Regions from separate parts of the Erwinia persicina genome, predicted to be linked through region 3. Evidence: riboswitches for the same ligand, from Rfam matches in the RefSeq annotation. Region 3 holds a riboswitch; each other region holds the start of a gene.
The links. A riboswitch is a leader RNA that binds a small molecule or an ion and turns the genes downstream of it on or off. The one in region 3 is predicted to bind thiamine pyrophosphate.

Region 1 (5,902 bases), 270 kb from region 3:
TGATTTCAGCGCAGGAATGACCAGCGCCAGTAAGATCGCCGGAAAGACGGCATCCAGACCAATCATCTGCGTATCAGGCAGCAGCCTGCCAACCACGCTGCCCAGCACTGTCCCCAGCGGCCAGACCAGTGCCACGCCCAGGCCACATAGCCAGAAGGCGGCTTTACGCTGCGCGTGTGTGGTCTGCGACAGCCCAAACACCACGCTTTCATCGTTCATGATATGGCAACCCAGAACGGCAGAGAGGCGCGAACCCACGAGGTCGCGCACGGCAATGCCAAAGGGAAAGTGGCGCGCATTGACCAGCAGGCCGGCGACGGCTGCCGCCAGGGGATTACCGCCTCCCGCGACAATAGCAATAAACATAAACTCCGAGGCGCCGGCCAGCACAAACAGGCTGGAGAACAGCGGAACCCAGAGCGGGAAACCATAGGCGGTGGCCAGCGAGCCATACGAAATACCCACCACCCCGACCGCCAGGCAGATCAGATAGATGCCTTTACGTGTGTCCGGGCTGAGTGAAGAAAAATGACGGGTCATCATAAACTTTTACCATAACGAACGAAGTTTCCATTATAATGAACGCAGTGCAGAAAGAGATCAACCCGAACGTAACGTTCGATTTAGCGAACGATAAGGCAAAAAATGACCCAGCCCATTGCAGTAATTGCAGAAAGTTTGATCCGGGAGCGTACGCTGACCGGGCTGTCCCTGGCGGAAGTCGCCAGACGGGCAGGTATTGCAAAATCAACGCTGTCCCAGTTAGAGGCGGGGAACGGTAATCCCAGCATTGAAACGCTCTGGGCGCTGTGCGTGGCGCTGAATATCCCTTTTGCCAGACTGCTGGAGCCTGAGCTGCCTAAAACCCAGGTGATCCGGCGCGGTGAAGGACCGAAAGTCGTCGCCGGGGAAGCGAACTATCAGGCGATCCTGCTGGCCAGCTGCCCGCCGGGTGCGCGGCGTGATATCTACCTGCTGATGGCCCAGCCCGGCGCTGACCGCCTTTCACAGCCGCATCCGCCAGGTTCGGTGGAGCATATTATTGTCACGCAGGGACGGGCGCTGGTGGGGCTGAAGGAGGAAGCTGAAGAACTGGCTCCGGGAGATTACATCTGCTATCCGGCCGATCGCGAGCATATCTTCAGGGCGCTGGAGCCCGACACGCTGGCGCTGCTGGTGGCCGAGCAGGGATAGTGGCCTTTTTATGCAGCGGTAATACTTATTATTTCCATGTCCTGAAACAGCGCGTCCCTCCCGCCTTCTGCGTGTTGAGGGGAAATAACGAATGACAGCGCTACGTCCGCTGTTCACTCGCTACTGAGCGTGAGTCCTGCCTCCTTTGCCTGCCCTCATTGTCTGTCCTGTTCCTGATCAGGCCGCCCCGAAAGAGGGTGAGGCTTTATAATGTATTGCTTCCGGTAATGCCGTTCAGTGCATTCAGGGCGTCATCCGGCAGGTGGAGTGACGCCGCTGCCAGGTTTTCCTGCAGGTGGGCAACGGATGATGTGCCCGGGATCAGCAGGATGTTAGGTGAACGGTGAAGAAGCCAGGCCAGGGCGATCTGCATGGGGGTGGCGTTGAGCTGTTCGGCAACGCGGGTCAGCGTAGCAGACTGAAGCGGATTAAACCCGTTAAGCGGGAAGAACGGCACATAGGCAATCCCTTCCCGGGCCAGCGCATCAATCAGCGCATCATCGGTGCGGTGTGCCAGGTTGTAATGATTCTGAACGCAGACGATTTCGCAGATTGCGCGTCCTTCGGCAATCTGCGCCGGGGTGACGTTGCTCAGACCAATATGCTTAATCAGCCCCTGCTGCTGCAGGGCGGCCAGCGCCGTCAGCGGTGCTTCAATGGAACCTTCCTGTGGCTGGGCGGTATTAAACATGATCCTGAGGTTCACCACATCCAGCTGTGCCAGCCCCAGGTTTCGCAGGTTGTCATGGACGGCATTGACCAGCTCCCCGGGGGACATGGCCGGGATCCAGCCGCCTTTTTTATCTCTCAGCGCCCCAATTTTGGTCACCAGCGTGAGGTCGTCAGGATAGGGCGCGAGTGCCTCGTTGATCAGTTTGTTGGTGATATGCGGGCCGTAAAAATCACTGGTATCAATATGATTGACGCCGGCCGCCACTGCCGCCCTGAGAACCGCCAGCGCGCGGTCAGGATCGTTGGGCGGGCCAAAAACGCCGGGGCCTGCCAGCTGCATTGCGCCATAGCCCAGTCGTTTTACCTGACGCGAACCCAGAGAGAAGAGGCCGGATGTACGGATGTTGTGCATAGTTATTTCCTGAAGGAGAGGTGGGATAACACGGAACAGCGAGGTTTTATCTTAAGCCCGCGCATCACGTCCTATCCATGCTATAAAGTCCGTATTATCTTTTTAATCGTCCAAAATTAATCATGGATCCTCTTTCTGATATTCTCGCGTTACTCAAGCCACAGCAGTATGTTTCCGGCGTCCTCGACGTGGGCGGTGACTGGGCGGTGCGTTTTCCACCTAACGCGGGCATCAAATGTTATTCAATGGTGTCGGGCGGCTGCTGGCTGTCCGTCGAAGGGGAGACTGACCCGGTACGATTGTCGGCGGGGGACTGCTTCCTGCTTCCTACCGGACGTCCCTTTGTTATGGCCAGCGACCTGTCACACCCGGCGACAGACTGGGCGGTGGTGTTTGCCGGCCCGCGCGCCGGCGGGGTGATCCGTCACAACGGCGGGGGAGACTGCCTGATGACCGGCAGCCGCTTCTTCCTGGACGACCCCCACGCCACGATTCTGCTGACCATGCTGCCTGCGGTGATCCATCTGCGGGCGGAAAATGACCAGGCGACCCTGCGCTGGCTGGTTGCGCAGATGATGGCCGAGCTGGATGAACAGCGTCCGGGACATGCCCTGATCGCTGAACATCTGGCGCATATGATACTGATACAGGCGCTGCGGCAGCATATGGAGTCGGGTGGTAAAGGGGACGCCGTGGGCTGGCTGTATGCCCTGGCCGATCACCAGCTGGGTGCGGCGCTGCAGGCCATGCACGCCGATCCGGCTTATCGCTGGACGTTACCATCGCTGGCACAGCGTGCCGGTATGTCCCGCTCGGCCTTTGCGCTGAAGTTTAAAACTAAGGTCGGGTCGTCAACGATGGATTATCTGACCCGCTGGCGCATGCTGCTGGCCGGAGACAAACTGCTGAACACCGACCTGCCCATTTCTGCGCTTGCGCCCTCGCTGGGCTATGAGTCCGAAAGTGCCTTCAGTACCGCCTTTAAACGCACGATGGGCTGTTCGCCGCGTGACTATGTGCGGCGTCATTCCCCGCCGGGGGGCCGATCGCGCTGAAGATACCCTGATGACCGACGGCAGGGCAGCACGGCCCGGGGCTTGCCAATACTCTGCCACTTCCTTATGCTGGCACCGACTGTAAAAAATCATCACTGACTCGGGGTGCCCTTCTGCGTGAAGGCTGAGAAATACCCGTATAACCTGATCTGGATAATGCCAGCGTAGGGAAGTCAGATGCCCGACCGGCATCGCCTTCTTGATCGCCGGTTGGGAGCGAAGAATGATCCAACCTCAAGACCTCAGCCATGCCGATATGGCGCATTCCCTGCGGCTGTATCGTCAGCATTCCCCTCTGACCCACTGTATGACCAATGATGTGGTACAGGCCTTTACGGCTAACGTGCTGCTGGCGCTGGGGGCTTCCCCGGCAATGGTGATCGATCCGCAGGAGGCGGCACAGTTCAGCCCTGTTGCCGATGCCCTGCTGGTGAATGTCGGTACGCTGACCCGCAGCCGCAGCGAAGCGATGCTGGCGGCCATTAATGCCGCCAGGCAGGTCGGGCGTCCCTGGACGTTAGATCCGGTAGCCGTTGGCGCACTGGACTTCCGCACGGCCTTCTGCCAGCAGACGCTGGGACTGAAACCGGCCGCTGTCCGGGGTAACGCTTCCGAAATCATGGCGCTGGCCAGGCAGAGCGTCAGCGGCCGGGGCGTCGACAGCCGGCACGCCTCCACGGCGGCGCTGCAGGCGGCTGTTTCGCTGGCGCAGGAGACAGGCGCGATTGTGGCCGTCACCGGTGAAACCGATTTTATTACCGACGGCCTCCGTACCCTGAGCGTGGGCGGCGGCGACCCGCTGATGACGCGGGTGGTAGGGACCGGCTGTGCGCTGTCGGCGGTCGTGGCCGGCTTTGCCGCACTGCCGGGCGACCGCCTCACACATGTGGCCAGCGCCTGCCGCGTGGTGTCGCTGGCCGGCGAGCGTGCGGCTGCAGCGGTGGACGGGCCAGGCAGTTTCATTCCGGCCTTTCTTGATGCCCTGTACCGGCTGAACCCGGAGGTGCAGTGATGAAAAGGATTAACGCGCTGACAATTGCCGGTACCGACCCCAGCGGTGGGGCAGGGATCCAGGCTGATCTGAAAGCATTCTCCGCGCTGGGTGCGTATGGCACCAGCGTGATCACCGCGCTGGTGGCGCAGAACACCACCGGCGTGCAGTCGATCTGCCGCGTTGAGCCGGCGTTTGTTGCCGCGCAGCTGGATTCCGTTTTGTCGGACGTGCGCATCGATACGATTAAAATTGGCATGCTGTCAGAAAGTGCCATCGTTGAGGTGGTGTCCGGGCGGCTGAAACAGACCCGCGTTCCCTGGGTGGTGCTGGATACGGTGATGCTGGCCAAAAGCGGCGATCCGCTGCTGTCGCCCGAGGCGGTGAGTACGCTACGGGATCGACTGCTGCCGCAGGTTTCACTGATTACACCTAACCTGCCGGAGGCCGCCGCACTGCTGGGATGTGCGCAGGCGCGCAACGAGGAGGAGATGCGCGAGCAGGGACGGGCGCTGCTGGCCCTCGGCTGCCAGGCTGTGCTGATGAAAGGCGGTCATCTCAGCGAGTCGGAAAGCCCGGACTGGCTGTTCACCCGTGAGGGAGAACAGCGCTTTACTGCGCCACGGGTGAACACCCGTAACACGCATGGCACCGGCTGTTCACTCTCGGCGGCGCTGGCCGCGCTGCGCCCGCGCCACGATGACTGGCCCACGACCGTTCAGGCGGCCCGGCACTGGCTGCAGGGCGCACTGGAGCAGGCGGACTCGCTGGAAGTGGGACACGGGCAGGGGCCGGTACATCATTTTCATCAGTGGTGGTAAGCGGTAAAACCCGGGTTCCAGGGGAAGATTTGTTGAAAACAGATCTTTCCCCTTCATCGGTTGGCGAAGGCAGGGCAGTTTTCAGTCCACAGCGGGTATCAGGACCGTGATGACGAGGCCTGCGCGAGGCCTCTTTGGCCGGTCTGGTTTGCTCAGACGTGACCGATGAAAAAACTGATAATTCATCCGAGGGCTTGCTTCCTCTTCGGCTACTAATACCATCGCCAGAGGAAGGGGGAGAAAAGCCCTTTACATTCACCATTCAGCCGCGAGCATTGTGATAGATTTGGCAAACGCATAATCAGTTCTTACCGCAGAGGTGTGCTTTGCATCCTGAATCCGTGTTCCTTAGCCAGTTTAAAGCGATCTCACAGCAACTGATGATCGATCCTCGTGAGAAAATTAATCAACTGGCTCTTCTTTTATCAGAGAATAGTATATTTCTGGATGAAAGTAGCGAAACGATTGATATGATTAACGCCATTTCTCATTCGATTGAGAGTGACTTCACAATAGCTTCTTTACAGGCGATTGAAAAAAGTAACTTCTGTTTCTGGCAAAAGCTATTACTCAATAAGAAGATGGATATTTTCTTTTTCGGTGATGAACGTCATGCTGCTTTCTTTTTTGACATTCTTGATAAAGAAAAGGTCGGCAACCTTTTTTATATCAACGTGACTGCCGGAGGGGAGATGGATACCGAAGCCTTCCTGTCCCCGTTACAAGAAAGCTGTCATCCGGTAATCATTTATGACCA
Region 2 (5,902 bases), 1.9 Mb from region 3:
TTTATGTCCTCACCCCGTTTACAGCAGCAATTTATCCGGCTCTGGCAGTGCTGTGATGGTCAGCCTCAGGAGACCACCCTCAGCGACCTGGCGGTACAGCTCAGTTGCTCACGCCGCCATATGCGCAACCTGCTGAATGCCATGCAGGAACAGGGGTGGCTGGAGTGGCAGGCCGAGGCCGGGCGCGGCAAGCGATCGCGTCTGACCTTCCGCTATACCGGGCTGGCGCTGCAGCAGCAGCGGGCTGAGGATCTGCTGGAGCAGGATCGCATCGATCAGCTGGTGCAGCTAGTCGGCGATAAAAACCGCGTGCGCCAGATGCTGCTCTCCCATCTGGGCCGCAGTTTCCGTCAGGGAAAACACATTCTTCGCGTGCTCTACTATCGTCCCCTGCTCAATCTGCTGCCCGGAACGCCGCTGCGCCGCTCTGAAACGCACCTTGCCCGGCAGATTTTCAACGGGCTGGCGCGGATAAATGAGGAAAACGGGGAAATCGAGCCGGATATCGCCCATCACTGGCAGCAGATTGCCCCGGACCACTGGCGCTTCTTTTTGCGTCCGGCGATCCACTTTCATCACGGCCGTGAGCTGGACGTCGACGATGTTATCGCCAGCCTGGAACGCCTGAAAACGCAGCCACTTTACAGCCACCTAAACCGGATTGAGTGCCACACGCCCTGGACCCTGGATATTTATCTGCACCAGCCCGATAACTGGCTACCGTGGCTGCTGGGCAGCGTCAGCGCGATGATCCTGCCAAAAGAGTGGCCGCATATGCGCAACTTTGCCCGCCAGCCGGTCGGCACCGGGGCCTACGCGGTGGAACGCAATCAGCACAGCCAGCTGCGTATCTCCGCCTTTGATGACTACTTCGGCTACCGGGCGCTGATAGATGAGGTCAATATCTGGGTTCTGCCGGAGATAAGCGATGAGCTGGTCTACTCCGGGGTCAAACTGCAGAGTGAGAATACGGATGAGAAGTCGGAAGAGAGTCGTCTGGAAGAGGGCTGCTATTTTCTGATGTTCGACCAGCGCTCTGAGCAGGGGCGCAATGAACAGCTGCGCCGCTGGATCAGCACCATTTTTAACCCGATTGCCCTGCTTAACCACAGCGGCATCGCCTATCAGCGCTACTGGTTCCCGGCTTATGGCCTGCTGCCGCGCTGGCATCACCGACGCTCAATGGCGACCGCAGAAAAACCCGCAGGCCTGACGTCACTGACCATTACCTGGTACAGCGATCATATTGAGCATCAGGGGATCGCCAACGCGCTGGGGCCGATCCTTGCCGCGCACGGCGTCACGCTCATTACGCAGGAAATTGACTACGAAAGCTGGTATCGCGGTGAGGCGGAAAGTGACATCTGGCTGGGTAGCGCCAACTTCACGCTACCGCTGGAGTTTTCCCTGTTTTCGCTGCTGTATGAGATCCCACTGATGCACCACTGTGTGCCCACCGACTGGGAAAATGATGCGCGGCAGTGGCGTGAACAGACCCTGCCACTGGCAGACTGGAGCAAACAGCTGATAGACAGTAACTACCTGCATCCCCTGTTCCATCACTGGCTGCTGCTGCACGGCCAGCGAAGCATGCGCGGCGTACGCATGAATACCCTCGGCTGGTTTGACTTTAAATCAGCCTGGTTTGCGCCGCCCGAATCATGACGCTTTCGTAACAAAGACGAAACCACTAGAATAAGCCGTTCTCAACGGGGTGCGAACACCCTGCTGTGATATTGCCCGATGCCGGGTCAATGTCTGCGCAGCACGTTTTCGCTGAGAAAAACCCGTCGAACCTGATCCGGATCATACCGGCGTAGGGATTTGAGAGTGTCACTGACTCAGATCCTTTGCGCATTTTCCCTTAAAGGAACGCAAAGTGTTGAAAAAATTACTCCCTCTGCTGGCGCTGTTTTCCCTGCCTGCCCTCGCGGCGAAAGATACCCTGACGGTTTACACCTACGACTCCTTCTCTGCCGAATGGGGGCCTGGGCCGGCGATTAAAAAAGCCTTCGAAGCACAGTGCAACTGTGAGCTGAAATTCGTCGCGCTGGAAGACGGTGTCTCGCTGCTCAACCGCCTGCGTATGGAAGGGAAAAACAGCAAAGCCGACGTGGTGCTGGGGCTGGATAACAATCTGCTGGATGCGGCCGAAAAAACCGGCCTGTTTGCGCCGTCAAAGGTAGACACCCGAGATGCTACCGTGCCGGGCGGCTGGACGAACACAACTTTCGTCCCCTATGACTACGGCTGGTTTGCTTTCGTTTATGACAAGACCCGGCTGCAGAACCCGCCGAAAAGCCTGAAGGAACTGGTCGAGAGCGACCGTCCTCTGAAGGTGATTTATGAAGATCCGCGCACCAGCACCCCGGGGCTTGGCCTGCTGCTGTGGATGCAGAAAGTTTACGGCGATAAGAGCCCGGAAGCGTGGCAGCAGCTGGCGAAGAAGACCGTTACGGTGACAAAAGGATGGAGCGAGGCCTACGGTCTGTTCCTGAAAGGGGAAAGTGATATGGTGCTCAGCTACACGACCTCGCCCGCTTATCATCTGATTGAAGAGAAGAAAGATCAGTACGCCGCGGCAAACTTTAGTGAAGGCCACTATCTTCAGGTTGAGGTGGCCGGGCAGTTAAAAGCCAGTAAGCAACCTGAACTGGCACACACATTTATGCAATTCGTGATGACACAACCCTTCCAGAAAACCATTGCAACCGGCAACTGGATGTATCCGGCTACCCGAACCGCGCTGCCAGAAGGGTTCAATACCCTGACCGTGCCGGCCACCTCGTTGCAGTTCAGCCCGCAGGATGTTGCTACCCAACGCAGCCAATGGATTAGTGCATGGCAACGCGCCGTCAGCCGCTAATTCCTGGCTGGTTAGTCCCGGGCCTGCTGGCCGGGCTGCTGCTGGTCAGCGTGGCCCTGCTGGCGTTTTCCGCCCTGTGGCAAAACGCGCCCGCCACGGACTGGCGCGGACTGTGGCAGGACAGCTACCTGTGGCACGTGCTGCGCTTCTCCTTCTGGCAGGCGCTGCTATCGGCATTGCTGTCGGTTCTTCCGGCTATTCCCGTGGCGCGTGCACTTTACCGCCGTCGCTTTCCCGGGCGCGGCACGCTGCTGCGGCTGTGTGCTATGACGCTGGTGCTGCCGGTACTGGTCGCCGTGTTTGGTATTCTCAGTGTGTATGGCCGCAGCGGCTGGCTGGCACAGCTTTGCGCCCTGCTCGGCATTGGTTATTCATTCACCCCCTATGGCCTGCAGGGGATCCTGCTGGCCCATGTGTTCTTTAATCTGCCGCTGGCTACGCGCCTGCTGCTCCAGGCCTTACAGCAGATCCCCGGTGAACAGCGACAGATCGCCGCGCAACTGGGACTGAGTGGCTGGGCGCATTTTCGCCTTGTCGAATGGCCGTGGCTGCGGCGGCAGCTCCTGCCCGCCGGGGCGCTGATCTTTATGCTGTGTTTTGCCAGCTTTGCGACGGTACTGTCCCTCGGGGGCGGCCCGCGCGCGACCACCATTGAGCTGGCGATCTTCCAGGCACTGAGTTTTGATTACGATCCCGGGCGAGCCGCCCTGCTGGCGCTGATACAGATGGTGTGCTGCCTCGGTCTGGTGATGTTAAGCCAGCGGCTGAGTAAGGTGCTGCCCACGGGAAGTGACAGCCTCGGGGGCTGGCGCAACCCGCAGGACAGCGGCCCTGCCCGCCTGCTTGACGGGCTACTGATCGCCAGCATGGTGTTGCTGATCCTGCCACCGCTGCTGGCGGTGGTGGCCGACGGACTGAATCAGGGGTTAAGCGGCGTCCTGCACCAGCCTGCACTGTGGCAGGCGATGTTCACCTCGCTACGCATTGCGCTGGGCGCTGGGATCCTCAGCGTGGTGCTGACGCTGATGCTGCTGTGGAGCAGCCGTGAACTGCGCCTGCGCCAGCGGCCGCTGTGGGGCCAGACGCTGGAACTCAGCGGGATGCTCATCCTGGCGATGCCGGGAATTGTGCTGGCCACCGGTTTTTTCCTGTTACTCAACCAGACCATCGGGCTGCCGGATTCTGCAGAAGGGATTGTCATCGTCACGAATGCACTGATGGCAGTGCCGTATGCGATGAAAGTGCTGGAAAACCCACTGCGTGATGTCGCAGCACGTTATAACCCGCTGTGCCTGTCGCTGGATATTCGTGGCTGGAACCGCCTGCGGCTGATTGAGCTGCGCGCCCTGAAACGCCCGCTGGCCCAGGCGCTCGCCTTTGCCTGTGTGCTGTCGATTGGCGATTTTGGCGTAGTGGCACTGTTTGGCAATGAGCACTTCCGCACCCTGCCGTTTTATCTTTATCAGCAGATCGGCTCCTATCGCAGCAGCGACGGGGCGGTTACCGCCCTGTTACTTTTGCTGCTCTGCTTTCTGCTGTTCACCCTGATTGAAAAACTGCCGGGGAACCATGCTAAATCTGACTAATCTGACCTGGCTGTATCATCATCTGCCGATGCGCTTTACCTTCAGCGCGCAGGCGGGGGAGCGACTGGCCATCCTGGGCCCCAGCGGGGCAGGAAAAAGTACCCTGCTGAGCCTGATCGCCGGTTTTCTGCCGGTCAACGGCGGCGAATTGATACTGTATGGCAGCGATCACCGCAATAGCGCTCCCGCGCAGCGTCCGGTATCCATGCTGTTTCAGGAAAATAACCTCTTCCCCCATCTGACCGTGGCGCAGAATATCGGACTGGGGTTACATCCCGGGCTGAAACTGAACCACCAGCAAAAGCACGCGTTACAGAACATTGCGCAGCGCGTCGGGCTGACGGAACATTTACACCGTCTGCCGCACCAGCTTTCCGGCGGCCAGCGTCAGCGTGCCGCTCTCGCCCGCTGCCTGGTCCGTCAGCAGCCGATACTGCTGCTGGATGAACCCTTTTCTGCACTGGATCCGGCCCTGCGTAAAGAGATGCTCGGCCTGGTGGATGAGGTTTGTACCGAGCGGAATATTACCCTGCTGATGGTGTCGCACAGCATTGAAGACGCCGCCGCGATTGCCCCGCGTAGCCTGCTGATTGTCGACGGACGGGTTTACTGGGATGGCAGCACCGCGCAGTTGCAGCGCGGTGCCGTACCGGAAGCGACAGTGCTGGGGATAACCTTAGAAGAACACGTCCCACAGTAGGTGGCGGAAAACCGGCATCATTGGGTGGAACTGCAGGGCCGTGAAGCTGGCCACTGCCAGGATCATCACCAGCGGAGCCAGCCAGCGCAGACGCGTTCGCGGCAAATACTCTGTCGCCCAGTCGTTCTGTTTTTTGGCGCGCAGCCAGCGCCAGCAGAGCCAGCAGCCCAGCCAGACCAGGATCGCCACGCCCAGTAACAGCCACTTAAACATCGCACTGTTGGCGTCTTTCGGCACGTCGATTGCGACACCGGCAAGAATGCCCGGCAGTAAATAGAGCGGTGGCCAGAGAAGGCAGCCAATGATATTAGGAGGAATAAATTTCCGTATCGGCAGCTCCAGCATTCCCGCCACCAGCGGGATCAGCGGGCGGGTCGGCCCGACAAAACGGCCCACAATAATGGTGAACATGCTGTGTGCGTGCAGCGCATGTTCCGTTTTATCCATCAGCTTCTGGTGTTTTTTTATAAACGACCAGCGGTGCAGCGGCCCTTTAAACTGCCAGCCAATCAGGTAGGAAACCCAGTCTCCCAGCAGGCAGCCCAGCGTACCGACGGCCCAGACGGGATACAGGCCAATCTGCCCGCTGCCAATCAGGGCACCAAAGGATGCCATCAACACCGTACCCGGTAACAGCAATCCGACCAGCGCCAGTGATTCAAAGAAAGTGATCAGCCCGACGGCCAGCAGAGACCAGGCCAGCGACTGGGTGATTAAATGTTGTAGCCAGGCTTCCATAATGTTCCAAAC
Region 3 (5,902 bases):
AGGTGGTGATGCAGCCGCTGCTGGAGCGCGGCGTGGCCCGTGATGAGAGCGAGGCGCGGGCAAAATCCCTGCTTTCGCGTCTTAACGTGCCGCCGCGACTGTGGGCGCTGGCACCCTCAACCTTCTCCGGCGGTGAGCAGCAGCGCGTTAATATCGCGCGGGGGTTTATTGCCGACTCACCGATCCTGCTGCTGGATGAGCCAACGGCTTCGCTGGATGCCATTAACAGTGCCGCCGTGGTGGCGCTGATTGAAGAGGCCCGCCAGCGCGGTGCGGCCATTGTGGGCATTTTTCATGATAATGCGGTGCGTGAGCGCATCGCTGACCGTCTGCATGTGATGCAGCCCGCTGCACTGGAGCACGCCGAATGATCATCAATAACGTCAGACTGATTCTGGAAAATGAAGTAGTGGCGGGGTCACTGGCCTGTGAAAACGGCGTGATCCGGGCGTTCTCCGATACGCAGAGCCAACTGCCGGCGGCCATCGACGGCGAAGGCGGCTGGCTGATGCCGGGCATGGTGGAGCTGCATACCGATAATCTGGATAAATTTTTCACCCCGCGGCCGAAGGTGGACTGGCCTGCGCACTCTGCCATGAGCAGCCATGATGCGCTGATTGTCGCCAGCGGTATCACCACGGTGCTGGATGCCATCAGCGTCGGCGACGTGCGCGACGGCGGTCACCGCATGGAGAATCTGAACAAGATGATCGATGCGATCCGCCACAGCCAGAAGCACGGCCTGAACCGCGCAGAACATCGCCTGCACCTGCGCTGTGAGCTGCCGAATGATTCCACGCTGCCGCTGTTTGAACAGCTGATGTGCAATCCGGTGCTGTCGCTGGTGTCGCTGATGGATCACTCTCCGGGCCAGCGTCAGTACGTGTCGCTGGCGGCATGGCGCACCTATTTTGGCGGCAAGTATCAGCTCAGCGATCTCCAGCTTGATGCCTATGAGGCCGATCAGCTGCGGCTGGCCGCCCGCTGGTCAGCCCCGAACCGCGAGGCCATATCCGCCTGGTGCCGTCAGTATCATATTCCACTGGCCAGCCATGATGATGCGACGTATGAGCACGTCGTGGAGTCGAAAGGGGTCGGTAGTGTGATCGCGGAGTTCCCGACCACCGAAGAAGCCGCACGCGCTTCGCGCGAGCTGGGCCTGCAGGTACTGATGGGTGCGCCAAATATTGTGCGTGGCGGCTCGCACTCTGGCAACGTGGCGGCCAGCGCGCTGGCGCAGATCGATCTGCTGGATATCCTCTCCTCTGACTACTATCCGGCCAGCCTGCTGGATGCGGCATTCCGTCTGGCCCGTGATGAAAACAACAGCATGACGCTCCCTCAGGCCGTGGCGCTGGTCACGCGTAATCCTGCCCGCGCCATCGGCCTTGACGATCGCGGCACGATCGGTGAGGGCAAACGTGCCGATCTGGTGCTGGTGCGTCAGCACCGTGAACAGGTGTACGTTTCCCGCGTCTGGGCGCAGGGCAGGCCGGTGTTCTGATGGGGCGGCTGATCTGGCTGATGGGGCCTTCGGGCTCCGGTAAAGACAGCCTGCTGCTGGCCCTGCGCGAGTGCGCACCGGAGCGGGTCATTGTCGCGCATCGCTATATTACCCGCAGTGCCAGCGCCGGGGGGGAGAATCACGTCGCCCTCAGCGAGCAGGAGTTCCGGCGGCGGCGTGCGCATGGCCTGTTTGCTCTCGACTGGCAGGCGCATCAGTACTCCTATGCGCTCGGCATTGAAATCGACCGCTGGCTGGCGGCCGGGCTGGACGTCGTGGTCAACGGTTCACGCCTGCATCTTCAGGCTGCGCGGCAGCGCTACGGTGAACAGCTGCTGGCAGTCTGTTTGCAGGTATCGCCTGAGGTGCTGGCCAGCCGCCTGCGCCAGCGCGGGCGCGAGGATGAGGCCGCCATTGAACAGCGGCTGAAACGTGCAGCGGAACCGGTGGCAGCAGGGTGTATCACGCTGAATAATGACGGGCCGCTGGGCGAGACATTACAGGGTTTTTCGGCATTATTAGCCGAGCACATTGCGTAGGGGCGACGTTTTCGGTCGACCCGCGATCCGGCGCTGGCTCTCACTTTAAGCGTCATCAGCAATATTGACGGCCCCATAATTTCCTGACTTAATTGAGTCTCCAGGGGGAGCCAGGCACAGCTGGCTGAGAAATCGTTAATGCTACAGCACGATGACCCTTAATACCTGATCCGGATCATACCGGCGGAGGGATGGGGCAGCTTACCTGACTTTTGCCGGTAGTCTCTGCTAAAAGGACTACCCAATGACCAGCCGATTTACCGATACCCTCCGTACCCTGAGTCAGTCACAATGGTCACAGGCCGTCACGCATCGTTTTGTCCGGGAGCTGTATGACGGCAGCATTAACCACCAGGTGATGATCAACTACCTGGTGCAGGATTATCGTTTTCTCGACAGTTTTTTGACCTTAGTCGGATCTGCTATTGCCTGCGCCGACACGCCTGCCGCGCGCCTGTGTTTTGGCCGCTGCGCCGGTATGGTGTCATCCGAAGAGAATACCTATTTTCTTCGCGCATTTGCGGCATTGGGCGTCAGTGAGCAGCAGCGCAATGTGCAGTCTGACACGGCACCGACGGTAGGATTCAAAGCGATTATGCTTGAAGCTGCCGCCACCCGTTCCTATGCTGCCATCCTGACGGTTCTGAATGTAGCCGAGTGGTTGTATCTTGACTGGGCGTCACAGGCACCAGAAATGCTGCCTGCCAGTTTCGTTCATGCTGAGTGGATTACCCTGCACAATAACCCTGATTTTTGCGAATTTGTCGCCTTTTTACGCCACGAACTGGATCGCGTCGGGCCTGAACAACGGTCGTTGTGCGAGGATTTTTTCCAGCGTGCAGTCAGGCTGGAACTGGCATTTTTTGATGCAGTGTATCAATAAGATTAAATCTGCTGAAAAGAGAATGTGGCAGGACAGGAGGGAACGATTCTGCTGTTATGGCAGGAAAAATCAGAAAAAACGGGGGTGCTCTTTCCCCCATTCACTACGGTAAGCCACAGACTGAGAAATTATTATGTATCGCTCAGTGCTGTATCAACGGACAGGTTGAATCGTTTTAAGCGTCAATAAATGGGGCGGGCATTTTGTCAATTCTTTCTAAATAGAAGAAATAATAATGGCCATCCTGAACAATGTCTGGTGCTCCTTCGAAGGATTTACCATCCATGATCCCCAATAATGTGTCATCATCCACTTTACGGAAGTGGTCAAAGATTGGTACGCCATCGTAGACCATCGTTGCTGAGATTTTCCCACGAAAGTCAATTTGCCAGAGAGAAGCCTCTCCCTTCATCATTTTATTAGAGTACAGATTGCCTTTGTCATCATAGCAGACCAGGGGCATGGCATCTGAAGCACTACGGAACCATTTCCCGAACCATTTTACTTCATCAAGGGAGCGGGTGGCCCAGTGACCGGTATCAAAGTCTCCTCCGGCCCATATTGATTGAATTTCATCAACACTGACGGGGGGTAATGAGTCAAAAAAATCCAACAATACCTGATCTGAGCTGAATACTCTTTGTGCTTTAAAAGCGTCAAATTTTACTTTTGCGTTCATAATTTAATCCTGTTTGTATTGTAGAGATAGCAACAGATATACCGATGAAAGAACGTAATATGTAATATATATTGTCACATGATATAACAATTAGTGAATTATTAATGTCGGTACAAGCCTATGCCAGGTTTGAGTGCTTATCAGGTGCAGGCGAAAAATAAGTACCCTGTTGGGGACAGTTTTAAGTGCCTTGCATAATCTGCATTAATAAATAAAACTAACAATTCAATATAGTCACTGATCTCCGGAGTAATCACTGCCAGTGATATTCCGAGTGGTCATCGTTAAGTTACCCGCAGTGATAAAAATAATATTATATAAGTGGTTGTGAAACAAAACGCATCATTTAAAAAGCAAGTGAATCAGAAAGTGTCCGCCACAAATCAAGTTCATGCTTTTTTTCCACCAGGACACGATCATATATCTCGGTTGCATCAGCACCCGCGGTGAAACGCAATGGTGGTTGCTGTTCATTAGCTAGTCTGAGTAAAGCTTGCGCCAGCTTCTTAGGGTCGTTAGCCTGTTTGCCGTCAACGGCTCTGGTTGCCCGACGGGTTTCACCAGACGTTGCATCATACGCAGCAATAATATTATCTGTGTAAACGACAGAGTTCTCAGTCAAAAACTCGGTTCGGAAATAACCCGGTTCAACAATGGTTACATGAATCCCCAGTGGCGCAACCTCTTTCGCCAGGCTTTCGGATATGCCCTCAACGGCAAATTTAGTGCCACAATAGCTTGAAACTCCGGCATCACCATAAAAACCTGCCAGTGATGAAAGGTTAAAAATATGGCCACTTTTTCGGGCACGCATCACGGGCAAAACGGCGCGGGTTACGTTTAACAGGCCAAATACATTAGTATCAAACTGACGACGAACTTCCGCATTTGTCGTCTCTTCCAGCGCACCCAGAACGGCAAACCCGGCATTATTAACCACGATATCAATCTGCTTAAAATGGCTGATTGCCGCCTGTACAGTAGCCTGTGCCTGTTGCTCATCAGTTACGTCAAGGCTGAGTGCCAGTAAATGTTCTGATGAACCAAGAGCTCGGGTTACGCTTTCTTTCTGGCGACCAGTGGCAACGACTTTGTCACCCGCAGCCAGGGCGGCTTTGGCAATATCGGCGCCAATTCCGCGTGTTGCTCCGGTGATAAACCAAACTTTGCTCATAGACAGCACCTTTTAACTATTCATGGAATACAGACATAGGGAAATCGTGCAGACAATATATCTATGTCTCTCTGCAATATCGCATGAAAAGCATAAGGTTATATACTGCTGACGATTCGGCTTCAGTCTATTATAATAGGCTTTAAACAGCGTCAGATAGCCTGATTCTGTTTAATTATTGCCTGATAATCCGGGATCTGAATGCCGGATGATTCATGCGTAACGAAAAGTGGAATAAAAGGAGGGTGAAAAAGATGCAGGTCTTTTTTATTGGCCCTTGTAGTCGCAAGGTCAGGCTGTATCAGAACAATGATGAGCTTCTTCCCAGTGGAAACATACGGGAGGTCAAAAACACATTCACTGACATACTGATAAGTTCAAAATCTGAATTAAACCTTTATCGGTAGAACTCGCGCTGCCGCATTCGCTCTGAGTATCCACTACCTGTTCCTCCTGATTTAATGTGGCTTTCGGGGCGCGTGTTTAGTTTGTAGTGACAGTTGCGGAAATAGTGTTACTAAAAGCTTATTTTAACCGGTTTAAGTCGTTCCCATTTTGTTGAGAGTATGGTGATATTTATCTGGAATGCCAGTAGTGAAACTCTTTACTTTCCTTTATTAATGATTAAACCTGACTTCTGCTTTCGCGTGCAGGACGCAACACATCATAGTGAAAGTGATAAGAAGCCTGTCATTTTTCCATCACCCCCCTGTCATTAAAGTTTCACCGTCAGCATAGTTAATAGGGCCACAGCGAATCACGCGCAACCTGACGACGGTAGACATATGGCACAGGCATTATTGAAGATTGCTTCCGAGCAGCAGACGGTGCCGCAGGCTGCTCTGCGCCCGAAAGTGCTGGCGGTAAAGGGATTAGGCAAATCTTACGGCACGCAGAGTCGCGTCCTGCAGGATATTAATTTTGACCTGCATGGCGGGGAACTGGTGGCCGTCATTGGCCGCAGCGGCGCAGGCAAATCGACCCTTTTGCACGTGCTCAATGGCACCATCCCGGCCAGCGAAGGCGAGATCCTCAACTTCCATGAAAATGGGCAGCAGCAGAACATCGTTGAGCTGAATACCCGGCAGATGCGCCAGTGGCGCAGCGAATGCGGCATGATTTT

Region 1: linked by a shared signal. The riboswitch ahead of thiM (hydroxyethylthiazole kinase) and the one ahead of K6L24_RS08430 (TenA family protein) in region 3 are both predicted to bind thiamine pyrophosphate.
Region 2: linked by a shared signal. The riboswitch ahead of thiB (thiamine ABC transporter substrate binding subunit) and the one ahead of K6L24_RS08430 (TenA family protein) in region 3 are both predicted to bind thiamine pyrophosphate.

What each region holds. Positions count from the first base shown of each region.
Region 1 is NZ_CP082141.1:1,621,490-1,627,391, forward strand. It holds gene K6L24_RS07320 (AzlC family ABC transporter permease) at 1-540, opposite strand, end outside; gene K6L24_RS07325 (helix-turn-helix domain-containing protein) at 646-1,194, shown strand; gene K6L24_RS07330 (aldo/keto reductase family oxidoreductase) at 1,400-2,278, opposite strand; gene K6L24_RS07335 (AraC family transcriptional regulator) at 2,401-3,333, shown strand; TPP riboswitch at 3,425-3,521, shown strand; gene thiM (hydroxyethylthiazole kinase) at 3,557-4,345, shown strand; gene thiD (bifunctional hydroxymethylpyrimidine kinase/phosphomethylpyrimidine kinase) at 4,345-5,145, shown strand; gene K6L24_RS07350 (hypothetical protein) at 5,472-5,902, shown strand, end outside.
Region 2 is NZ_CP082141.1:3,833,015-3,838,916, forward strand. It holds gene sgrR (HTH-type transcriptional regulator SgrR) at 4-1,665, shown strand; TPP riboswitch at 1,701-1,841, shown strand; gene thiB (thiamine ABC transporter substrate binding subunit) at 1,880-2,866, shown strand; gene thiP (thiamine/thiamine pyrophosphate ABC transporter permease ThiP) at 2,842-4,452, shown strand; gene thiQ (thiamine ABC transporter ATP-binding protein ThiQ) at 4,436-5,152, shown strand; gene K6L24_RS17805 (DedA family protein) at 5,129-5,890, opposite strand.
Region 3 is NZ_CP082141.1:1,887,029-1,892,930, forward strand. It holds gene phnL (phosphonate C-P lyase system protein PhnL) at 1-371, shown strand, start outside; gene phnM (alpha-D-ribose 1-methylphosphonate 5-triphosphate diphosphatase) at 368-1,504, shown strand; gene phnN (ribose 1,5-bisphosphokinase) at 1,504-2,043, shown strand; TPP riboswitch at 2,137-2,252, shown strand; gene K6L24_RS08430 (TenA family protein) at 2,288-2,926, shown strand; gene K6L24_RS08435 (DUF4334 domain-containing protein) at 3,102-3,605, opposite strand; gene K6L24_RS08440 (oxidoreductase) at 3,952-4,779, opposite strand; gene phnC (phosphonate ABC transporter ATP-binding protein) at 5,565-5,902, shown strand, end outside.